DNA from 2 places in the Promicromonospora sp. NPDC059942 genome. Region 1 is predicted to be linked to the other one. Evidence: riboswitches for the same ligand, from Rfam matches in the RefSeq annotation. Region 1 holds a riboswitch; the other holds the start of a gene.
What was found. Region 1 has a riboswitch for S-adenosylmethionine ahead of ACFV9Q_RS12920 (methylenetetrahydrofolate reductase). Riboswitches for the same ligand answer to the same signal wherever they lie in the genome.
Positions count from the first base shown of each region.

Region 2: another riboswitch for S-adenosylmethionine. It lies ahead of metE (5-methyltetrahydropteroyltriglutamate--homocysteine S-methyltransferase); the one in region 1 lies ahead of ACFV9Q_RS12920 (methylenetetrahydrofolate reductase).

Region 1 is NZ_JBHWLR010000007.1:37-5,656, reverse strand. It holds gene ACFV9Q_RS12940 (hypothetical protein) at 1-743, shown strand, start outside; gene ACFV9Q_RS12935 (extracellular solute-binding protein) at 959-2,203, shown strand; gene ACFV9Q_RS12930 (carbohydrate ABC transporter permease) at 2,276-3,151, shown strand; gene ACFV9Q_RS12925 (carbohydrate ABC transporter permease) at 3,151-4,074, shown strand; SAM riboswitch class I at 4,169-4,285, shown strand; gene ACFV9Q_RS12920 (methylenetetrahydrofolate reductase) at 4,290-5,234, shown strand; partial or broken gene ACFV9Q_RS12915 (hypothetical protein) at 5,428-5,620, shown strand, end outside.
Region 2 is NZ_JBHWLR010000003.1:492,058-497,677, reverse strand. It holds gene metE (5-methyltetrahydropteroyltriglutamate--homocysteine S-methyltransferase) at 1-1,794, opposite strand, end outside; SAM riboswitch class I at 1,803-1,906, opposite strand; gene ACFV9Q_RS07255 (type 1 glutamine amidotransferase domain-containing protein) at 2,084-2,788, shown strand; gene ACFV9Q_RS07250 (LysR family transcriptional regulator) at 2,832-3,737, shown strand; gene ACFV9Q_RS07245 (hypothetical protein) at 3,759-4,235, opposite strand; gene ACFV9Q_RS07240 (Cmx/CmrA family chloramphenicol efflux MFS transporter) at 4,446-5,620, opposite strand, start outside.

The DNA.
Region 1 (5,620 bases):
TGGTCGACGTCCACAAGCGCCAGGGCACCACGGTCACCACGTCGATGTTCGCCCGAGGCGCCACCATCGACGGCAGCGTCTCCTACCCGGAACTCAACCCCGCGTCCGCCAAGTTCAGGTACTCCGTCGCGCTGAAGGCGTCCGGCGGGACCCTGCTCGGAGCCGAGGCTCAGGTCACGCTCCAGAAGATCGACCGCCAGCCGGTGCGTAGGCGCACCATCGAGCTGAAGCGCACCAGCAGCACCGGCATGCTCACGCGGGGAAGCATCAACTTCACCGGGACCATCGACCCCGGGACCTACCGCGCGGGCGTCGAGATCTTCACGGTGGTGCGCAAGCCCGACGGGACGAGGGTCCGGCACCACATCGACGTGAACAACGCCAACACGGTGCAGTTCCGGCGCAGCACCTGGACCGAGGGGTCCATCTCGACGCAGGCGACCGACGGCCGACCCGCGCGGATCAATGCGACGACGCGCGTGATGCGGATCGCCGATGACGGATCCATGTCGTGGCTGCGGCTCCGTTCGGGCGCCGCGATCCTCTCGTTCGACGCCGACGGCCCGTACGGAGACAAGCGCGCCACCTTCGTGCGGGACCTGAGGATCGGGTCCGACGCTCGAATCTCGACGGTCGTCACGTCCCGGAAGGGATGGTGGAAGGTCACCTACCCCGGGACCTCCCGGTTTGCCGATTCGCAGGCTTGGATCGCGCAGGGCGTCCCTGGGGGATGCGGCTGCTGATCACCAGGGTCGGCGTGCTTCGTCGTCGGCTCGGAGACACACCAGGAGAAGGGCCGCAGCCGCAGGCTGCGGCCCTTCTTGCTCCCTCTCGGTTGCCCCAGGGGCAGGTCTGGAAACGCTGTGTCACCCGTGTGTCACAGGTTTGTTAGAACCATTGACAGATTCCGACCCGAGTGAAAACGTGACCTGCACCACCACGAAGGAGAGGGACGGCAATGGCGCAGTACAAGAGGCTTGGCGGGATCATGGCGATCACGCTCGCCGCTACGACCGGACTGACGGCCTGCGGGTTCGGCGGGTCCAGCGGGGAGGCGACCGGCGACGGGACGACTCTCGACCTGCTCGTCCCCAGCTACTCCGACGCCACCCAGGGGAACTGGGACGACGTGATCGCCGGATTCGAGGAGGCGAACCCCGACATCGACGTCAACCTGCAGGTCGAGTCCTGGGACAACCTCGAGTCCGTCATCGCCACCAAGATCCAGGGCGGCGACGCACCCGACATCTACAACGGCGGCCCCTTCGCCGGCTTCGCCGCGGACGAGCTGCTGTACCCGGTCGAGGAGGTCACCTCCGAGGAGACCTACGCCGACTTCCAGCCCACGTTCCTGGAGAACGCCCAGGTGGACGGCACCACCTACGGCCTGCCGTTCATCGCCTCCGCCCGCGCGCTGTTCGTCAACGACGCGCTCCTGGAGGAGGCCGGCGCCGAGGTCCCCACCACCTGGGACGAACTGCTCGAGTCCGCCAAGAAGGTCTCGGAGCTCGGCGGCGGCGTGGCCGGCTACGGCATGCCGCTCGGTTCGGAGGAGGCGCAGGCCGAGGCAGCAGTGTGGCTGTGGGGCGGCGGCGGAACCTTCGGCGACGCCGAGGCCATCACCATCGACACCCCCGAGAACCTCCCGGGTGCCGAGTTCGCCAAGAAGATGATCGACGAGGGCGCCACGCAGGCCGACGCCGGCGCGACGGACCGCAGCCCGCTGTTCGACATCTTCGTCCAGGGCAAGGTCGGCATGCAGATCGGCCTGCCGCCGAGCGTCGGGCAGATCGAGTCCGACAACCCGGACCTGGAGTACTCGATCCACCCCATCCCCACCGAGGACGGCTCGCCGTTCACGCTGGGCGTGGCCGACCACCTCATGGCGTTCCAGAACGACGGCGACAAGCAGGAGGCCATCACGGCCTTCTTCGACTACTTCTACTCCGCCGACGTCTACGTGCCGTGGGTCCAGGCCGAGGGCTTCCTGCCCACCACCCTCTCGGGCTCCGAGCAGCTCGCCGGCGAGGAGGCGCTCGCACCGTTCCTCGAGGTGCTGCCCGACGCGCAGTTCTACCCGAGCACCAACCCGGACTGGCAGGCCGCGGACTCCGCGTTCAAGGCCCTCTTCGGCCAGCTCGACGGGAAGAAGTCGGCGCAGGACGTCCTGACCGAGATCCAGGGACAGGTCGACGCGGGCTGACGCCCCGCACCGACCGCCGTGCCCGGCACGGCTGACCACACGCAACGCCGAACCGAAAGCACGGGGAACTTGGTGAAGGACCTGTTGAAGGCCCTGCCGTGGATCGGGCCCGCGGTCGCACTCATTGCGGCCGTGGTCCTGTTCCCGGTCGGCCTGATGTTCTGGAACTCGACACGCGACATCAGCCAGAGCGGCTTGGACGACGGGGGAGTGGGCCTCGCGAACTTCGCGACGGTCATCGGCTTCCAGTACTTCTGGCCCATCCTCGGCCGCACCGTCGTGTGGGTCGTGGTCGTCGTGGCCTGCACCCTGATCGGGTCGCTGGCGCTCGCGGCACTGCTGAACAAGGCGTTCCCCGGCCGCAGGCTGGTGCGGATGGCCGTCATCGTGCCGTGGGCCTCCAGCGTCGTCATGACGACGCTCGTGGTGCACTACGGCCTGGAGCCGTACTTCGGCATCATCAACTCGTTCCTCGTGGACGTCGGCCTGATCAGCACGCCGGAGGGCTACGGCTGGACCCGCCACCCCGGCACCGCGTTCGCGTGGGCCATGGCGGTCGCCGTGTTCGTGTCGCTGCCGTTCACCACCTACACGGTGCTCGCCGGGCTCCAGACGGTGCCCGGCGAGACCGTGGAGGCCGCGCGCATCGACGGGGCGAGCGGGGCGCGCACCTACTTCAGCGTGGTGCTGCCGCAGCTGCGGGGCGCCATCTCGGTGGCGGTGCTGATCAACATCATCAACGTGTTCAACTCGCTGCCGATCCTGCGCGTCATGACGGGGTCCATCCCCGGGTACGACGCCGACACCGTCATGACGATGATCTTCAAGTACATGCAGAACCAGCGGCAGATCGACCTGGCCAGCGCGCTGTCCGTCATCGCGTTCCTGGTGGTCATCGCCATCGTCGCCGTCTACGTGCGGGTCGTCCGCCCCCTGGAGGAGGTCTGATGACCGCGATCACCGACCCGGGGACCACCGCGCACAGCGCGGCCCGGCCGCCGTCGGACAACCGGAGGCGGGTGCGGAAGTACACGACGGACCAGGTGCCGCTCGGGTCGCTGCTGCTCCGGCTGCTGGCCGGGCTCGTGGTGCTGGTGGTCTTCCTGCTGCCGTACCTGATCATGTTCTTCGGCTCCGTGAAGACGAAGGCCGAGATCAGGTCGGTCGACCCCACCTACTTCCCCACGGAGTGGCACTGGGACAACTACGTCACGATGTGGTCCACGCCCGAGACGCCGCTGGCGCAGAACCTGATCTCCACCCTGGTGATCTCGCTGTGCGCCACGCTGCTCGTGCTGGCCGTGGCGCTGCCCGCCGCCTACTACACGGCGCGGTTCCGGTTCACGGGCCGGCTGTTCTTCCTGTTCCTCGTGATCGTGACCCAGATGGTGCAGCCCGCCGTGCTGACGTCGGGTCTGTTCCGGCAGTTCATCGCCATCGGGATCCTCGACACGTGGGTCGCGATGATCCTGGTCAACGCCGCGTTCAACCTGTCGTTCGCGGTCTGGATCATGCACAGCTTCTTCGCGGGCATCCCCAAGGAGGTCGACGAGGCGGCGCAGCTCGACGGCGCCGGGACGTTCGCCGTCCTGACCAAGATCAACCTGCCGCTCGTCTGGCCGGGCATCGTGACGGCGGTCGTGTTCACGTTCGTCGCCTCCTGGAACGAGTTCGCGGCCTCGCTGGTGCTGCTGACGACGGCGGGCAACCAGCCGCTGTCAGTGGCGCTCACCAAGTTCGTGGGCCAGTACGAGACGTCCTGGCAGTACGTGTTCGGGGTGTCCGTCGTGGCGATCGTGCCCGTGGTGATCCTGTTCATGATCATCGAGAAGCGCCTGGTGGGCGGCCTGGTGGCCGGGTCGGTGAAGTAGCGGGCGGGCCCGGTCCACACACCGTGGACCGGGCCGTCTCGACCTCCGGACGAATTCTGTCCCAGTGCTGGACGGTCGCTTAGCATGGTGGCGAACCCCATCCAGAGCGGTCGAGAGTCCTGGCTCCCTGACACCGCAGCAACCTGCCGACCTTCCGCCGCGTCGCCGCGGCGCGAGGGACGCAAGGTGCTCACGCCAGGTTCGATGGAGCAGCCATGGTCGCCGAGGTACACCCGCACCGCCCGACGGTGTCGTTCGAGCTGATGCCTCCGCGCCGGCCGAATGCCGCGCCCAACTTCTGGGAGACGGCGCAGCGGCTCGTGGCGGCCCGCCCGGACTTCGTCTCCGTGACCTACGGGGCGGCCGGCGGCGACCGGGCCACCGCGCGCGAGGTGCTCGCGACCCTGCTGCGTGGCACGCCCGTGCTCCCGGTGGCCCACCTGACCTGCGTGGGCGCGTCCCGTGAGGACGTTTCCGCGGTGATCGAGGAGTTCCTCGAGGCCGGGGTGCGCTCCTTCCTCGCCCTGCGCGGCGACCCGCCGCGCGACGAGCCGGACTGGCGCCCCCCGGCCGACGGCGTCCGTTCCAGCGTGGACCTCGTGCGGCTCCTGCGGCAGGTGGACGAGCGGCGGTGCGCCGCCGACGTCAGCACGGCGCTGCGCTCGGCCGCCCGGCCGCTGGCCATCGCCGTCGCCACGTTTCCGGACGGCAACCCCGGGGCCGGCACCACGCGCGAGCAGGAGGTGCGCCGGCTGCTGGAGAAGCAGGAGGCGGGCGCGAGCTTCGCGATCACCCAGTTCTTCTACCGCGCGGACTCGTACACCGGGTTCGTCGAGGCGGCCCGGGCGGAGGGCGTGACCATCCCGATCCTGGCCGGGATCCTGCCCACCACCGAGGCCCGCCGCCTGCGCCGCGTCCAGGAGCTCACGGGGGTGGCGGCGCCCGCGGACCTCCTGCGCGACCTCGACCGGCTCACCGCGCCCGACGGCGCCGTCGACCCCGAGGCCCAGCACGCGCACGGCATCGAGTTCTCCGCGGCGCTCGCGCGCGAAGTGCTCGACGCCGGCACGCCCGGCCTGCACGTCTACACGTTCAACAAGCACCGCCCGGCCCTGGACCTCCTGGACCGAGTGGGCCTAACGGGCCGAGCCGCCGCCTAACCCCCTTCGTTGAGTGCTGGCTATTTGTTGCTTTCCGCGCCCGAAACCAACAAATAGCCAGCACTCAACGGGTTGGGCGGGCATGTTGTGTGGGGGATGGGGTGGGTGTGATGTACCCGCCGGTCGGCAGAGCGGCCGATACTACGGATGAAATCGGCACGTCACAGCGCGACCGAACCGTGGAGGCCCCACCGTGCACGAACACGACCACAGCTCCACCGACTGCAGTCCCGACAGCCACGCCGCGTTCGGGCGGCGCGACCTGCTGCGTAGCGCCGTCGTCCTCGGCATCGGTGCCGCGGGCGCGACGATCGCCGCGCCCGCCGCCGTCGCCGCCCCCGCCCCCGGGCCCGCGGCTCCCGCCGGGAGCGCGCCCGGCGCCGCCC
Region 2 (5,620 bases), on a different contig from region 1:
CAGGATCGTGACCGGGCCCGTGAGCATGCCCTTGACCGGCCGTGACGTCAGGGACGCCGCGTACGCCGTCCACTCGACCGTCAGCGGCGCGGGCCGCGACACGTCGCCCCACAGGATCGGCGGCCGCACACAGCGCGAGCCGTACGACTGCACCCAGCCGTTGACCGTCGTCGCGAAACCGTCGAGCTGCTCGGCGAAGTACTGCACCATGTCGTTGCGCTCGGGCTCGCCGTGCACCAGCACGTCCAGGCCCAGCTCCTCCTGGAGCGCGACCGTGCTCGCGATCTCGGCGCGCATCGCCGCCGTGTAGTCGGCGTCCGACAGCTCGCCCCGCACCCACGCGGCGCGCGTGCTGCGGATCTCCGAGGTCTGCGGGAACGACCCGATGGTCGTCGTCGGCAGCGGCGGCAGGTTCAGCCGCGCCTGCTGCGCGGCCGCCCGCTGCGCGTACGGCGCGCGCTCGACGTCGGCCGCGGTCAGCGCGGCGGTCCGCTCGCGCACCGCCGGGACGACGACGCCGGGCGCCGCCGCGCGCGAGCGCACCGCCGCCGTCGACTCCGCGAGCCGGTCGGCGACCGCCGCCCGGCCCTCGGTCAGCCCGGTGGCCAGCGTGACGACCTCGGCGACCTTCTGGTCGGCGAACGCGAGCCACGACTTCAGGTCGGCGTCGAGACGGGGCTCGTCGGCGACGTCGTGCGGCACGTGCAGCAGCGACGTCGAGGTGCCGACGGCCACTGCCTCCGCGCCCAGCTCGGCACCCAGGCCCTCCAGGAGGGTCAGGCGGGCGTCGAGGTCGGCACGCCAGATGTTGTGGCCGTCGATCGCGCCCGCGACCAGGGTCTTGGTCTCCAGGCCGGGGACCGGTCCGGTCGGCGCGGCACCGCGCACCAGGTCGATCGCGATCGCCTCGACGTCGGTGCCGGCCAGCAGGGCGAGCCCGTCGCCGGCCTCGCTGCGCAGGTCGCCGTACGGGGCGGTGACCAGGATCGCGGGGCGCTCGGCGGCGACGCCGTCGGCCCCGGGGGAGAGCTCGGTCGCCAGCGTGGCGTAGGCCCGGCGGACGGCGTCGGCCACCTCGTCGAAGGGGACGTCCAGCAGGTCCGTGACCAGGGCCGGCTCGTCGAGCTGCACCCAGGGTGCACCCGCGGCGGCGAGCGCGCGCAGCAGGTCGGCATAGGCGGCGACGACGTCGTCCAGCCGGTCCAGGGGGCGGAAGCCCTCGGGGGAACCGTCCGCGGGCTTGCTCAGGAGCAGGAACGTCACCGGGCCCACGAACGCGGGGCGGGTCACGACGGCCTGGCCGCCGTCGGCCGGCTGCGCCAGCTCGGTGAACTCGCGCACGGCGCGGTCGTCGACGAACCCGATCGGGGTGTCCGGACCGATCTCCGGGACCAGGTAGTGGTAGTTCGTGTCGAACCACTTGGTCATCTCGAGCGGCGCGTTGTCGCCCTCGCCGCGCGCCACCGTGAAGTAGGCCGAGAGGGGCAGGCGGCCCCCGTCCGCGGTGAGCCCGGCGAACCGGTCGGGCACGGCGCCCAGCAGGGCGACGGCGTCGAGCACCTGGTCGTAGTACGAGAACGAGCCGGGGACGGCAGCGTTGCCGGCGTCCAGGCCCAGGTCGACGAGGCGGCGGGCGGTGGTCAGCCGCAGGTCGCGGGCGGTCGCCTCCAGCTCGTCGGCGGTGGTGCGGCCGGCCCAGAAGGACTCGACGGCGCGCTTGAGCTCGCGCCTCCGGCCGATGCGCGGGTAGCCCAGGATCGTGGCGGTGGGAAGGTGCGGGTTCGTGACTGCCATGCGTATCAGCTCCATCGGACCTGGCGTTAGCACCTTGCCCCGAGATTGGCGCCTCGGAGGTAGGTTGCTGCGGTGTCGTGGAGCCAGGACTCTCGACCGCTCTGGATGATGAGACTTGATCGTAGGCATGCCCGGGATGTGGTCGGCAAACCGTCCACGCCTCGGACAAATCGGAGCCATAAGTTTGGTGATGGATCCGCCTGACCGTTTCGGCATCCGGTGATGGATTCTGACGTTCCCCGAGGACCGCACCCAGCGGGCAGCTCCCCGAACAGATCGGAACCACACCATGTCGAAGATCCTGATGGTCGTCTCTGCCGCGAACAGCCTGCGCCTGGCCGACGGCACCGAGCACCCCACCGGCTACTGGGCCGAGGAGGTCGCCGCCTCCCACCGGGTCCTCACCGCGGCCGGCGCCCAGGTCGACGTCGCGACGCCGGGCGGCGTCGCGCCCACGGTCGACGCGGTCAGCCTCGACGAGCGCGGCGGGGTGCCCGCCGCCGACGCCGCGGAGTTCCGCGCCTACCTCGACGGCATCGCCGGCCAGCTCGCCCACCCGCTCACGCTGGCCGACGTGCGCGGCGACGACTACGACGCGATCTACGTCCCGGGCGGTCACGCCCCCATGGCGGACCTCGCGCACGACGCCGACCTCGGCCGACTGCTGCTCGCGGCGAACGACCGGGGCACGACCGTGGGCGCGCTGTGCCACGGAGTCGCCGCGCTGCTCAGCGCCCAGGAGCCGGACGGCACCTTCGCCTACGCGGGCCGGGCGCTCACCTCGTTCACGGACGAGGAGGAGCGCCAGGGCGGCCTCGGCGACGCCGCGCCCTACCTCGTCGAGTCACGGCTGCGCGAGCGCGGCGCCGTCGTCCAGGTCGGCGCACCCTGGAGCAGCACCGTGGTCCAGGACGGCAACCTGATCACCGGGCAGAACCCGCAGTCCAGCGCGGCCGCCGCGGAGGCGGTGCTCAAGGCGCTCGCCGCGCGCTGAGCCCGGCTAGCCTGTGGGCAGGACGACGACGGAGGGGGTGCCGGTGCCGGGTCTCGACCTCCTCGCCACGTTCCTGGAGGTCTACCGCACCGGGTCGCTGTCGGCGGCGGCCGAGCGGCTGGGCGTGAGCCAGCCCGCCGTCACCGGGCAGCTCGCCCGCCTGGAGGAACAGCTCGGGACGCGCCTGTTCGTGCGGTCGCGCCGGGGCGCCGCGCCCACGGAGCGCGCCGTGGCGCTGGCCGCCGAGGTGGGGCTCCACGTGGACGGGCTCCGGACGGCGCTCGGTCCCCGCGACGTCGAGCCGGCGGCGCGGGGGCTTGTCCGGATCGGCGGGGCGGCCGAGCTGATGACGGTGCGTGTGCTGCCCGCGCTCGCGCCGCTCGTACCGCAGGGCCTCCAGCTCCGGACGACGCTCGGGCTCGGCGACGAGCTGCTGGCGGCGCTGGCGGCCGGCCACCTCGACCTGGTCGTGTCCTCGGTGCGCCCGCGGCAGGACGCCGTGGTGGCGACGCCGCTGGTCGACGAGGAGTTCCTGCTCGTCGGGCCCCCGGCCCTCGCCCACACCGTGGACGCGGGGCGTCTGGCAGCCGACCCGGTGGCCGCCCTGGCGCACCTGCCGCTGGTCGCCTACGCGGAGGACCTGCCGATCGTGCGCCGGTACTGGCGCAGCGAGTTCGGCCGGCGGCCGCCCAACACGACGGCGGTGGTGGCGCCCGACCTGCGCGCCGTGCTCGCCGCCGTCACCGGCGGTGCGGGCGTGTCCGTGCTGCCGCGGTACCTGGTCGCGCCCGCCCTGGACGCCGGGCAGGTGGTCGAGCTCCACCACCCCGAGGCGCCCCCGTTGAACACGCTGTACCTCGCGGGACGCCGCGGCGTCCCGCACGGGCCGGCGGTCGCCGCCGTCCGGGCGCGGCTGACCGAGGCCGCCGCGGAGTGGGGGAGCCTCTAGCCGGTCATGTCGTCGGGCCGGTCACGCCCCGGCGCACTCGCCGCTCTCCACCGGACCCGAGAGGCCGACGAGCGGCGGGTATGCCGAGACCCGGAGCTCCCAGCCGGCCGGGTCGGTCGCCGTCACGTAGGAGTCGCCCCCGTGCTCGGCGTGGGTCACGTCCGAGAGCGGGTCGAACCCGTGCTCCTGGAGCACCGGGTCGAGCCCGGCGGCGAGATCGGCGAGGCCGTCGCTGGGCTCGTACAGGTCGCCCTCGCCCAGGCTCTCGGCGAGGAAGAGCACGCACTCGCCGTCCGGCTGCTCGGTGAGGGACGGGAAGCGGTCCTTGGCGGTCCACTCGACCTCCGGGACGGCCTCCTGGAGCGCGCCGAGGACGTCGTCCAGCGCCGCCGTGTACCGCTCGGTCGCGGCCTCGCGTGCGGGGGCCGGCTCCGCGGGTCCGGCCGGGACGTCGGGACCCGCGGAGCAGGACGCCAGCACGGCGGGGAGAAGCAGCACCGCGCAAAGTGCCCGTAGGGGGAACAGGGGCCGCATCCGTCTCCTCGTTCGTGCTCGACGCCGTCGTGCCGGGGACGCTACCAGGCACGACGGCGTCGCGGTCAGAATGTCGCCGCGGATTCCCCGGGCACGCGACGGCTCCCGGCGGTCTCCGGGGAACACGTTGCACAGCCGAGGAGGTAACGCTCAGCTAGCACTGCTACCTCAGCGTTACGCCCTCGGACGCGTGACGTCTTCCCCGAGGCCTGCCGGGTGTGCGTGGGCTGTCGCCCCGAGCGCGACGGCCACCGCCGTCAGCGCCGCGCTCGCCGCCAGGGGCCCGGCGGGCCCGAGCGCCACCACGGCGCTCCCGCCGAGCACCGGACCGGCGAGCGCGCCGAGGTTGAGGGCGACCGTCGAGAACGCGCCGCCCAGGGTCGGCGCGCCGTGGGCCGCCGCCATGGAGCGGGCGATCAGCGTGCCGCCGACGGCGAACGACAGCGCGCCCTGCACCGGCGCGAGCACCCACGCCGCCGCGGGGATCGGCGCGAGCGCGGCCCACAGGACCCATCCCGTGAGCAGGGCCGGGCCGGCGATCACGAGCAGGCGCCCGCCGTGCGCGTCGGCGAGCCGGCCCGCGGCCGAGACCCCCGCGAAGGCGCCCAGGCCGAACAGGGCCAGCACCACCGGGACCAGCGCGGACCCGAGGCCCGCGCCGTCGGTGACGACGACCGCCAGGTAGGTGAACGCGCAGAACGTCGCGCCGTTGACCAGCACCCCGAGCGCGAGGTGGTGCAGCAGGCGCGGGGAGCGCAGCGCGGCGAGCTCGGTCCGCAGGTCCAGCCGGGCGCGCGGCGCCTCGGCGTCGAGCCGTACCGGCGTCAGGCGGACCACGGCGACCAGGGCCGCGGCCGAGACCCCGGCGATCGCCCACAGGGCGGACCGCCAGCCCCAGAGCTCGCCCAGCAGCGCGCCGGCGGGGACGCCGGCGACCAGGGCGAGCGTCGTGCCGCCGAGGATCACCGCCAGCGCCCTGGCCCGCCGCCCGGCGGGGACGACGGCCTGGACCGTCGACAGCGCGACCGCGAGGAACCCCGCGTTGGCCACCGCGGCGAGGAACCGGGTGCCGAGCAGCACGGCGAAGCTGTCGGTCAGTGCCCCGGCGACGTGCGCCGCGACGAAGACGAGCAGGCAGGCGGACAGGGTCCACCGGGGCGGCAGGCGACGTCCGACGGCGGCCGTGAGCGGCGCGCCGACGACCATTCCGACCGCGAAGCCCGAGGTCAGGTAGCCGGCCTGGGCGAGCGAGACGCCGAGGCCGGCGGAGATGCCGGGCACGAGCCCGGCGAGGACGAATTCCGACGTGCCTTGCGCGAAGACCGCGACCGCGAGCACGTAGAGCAGGA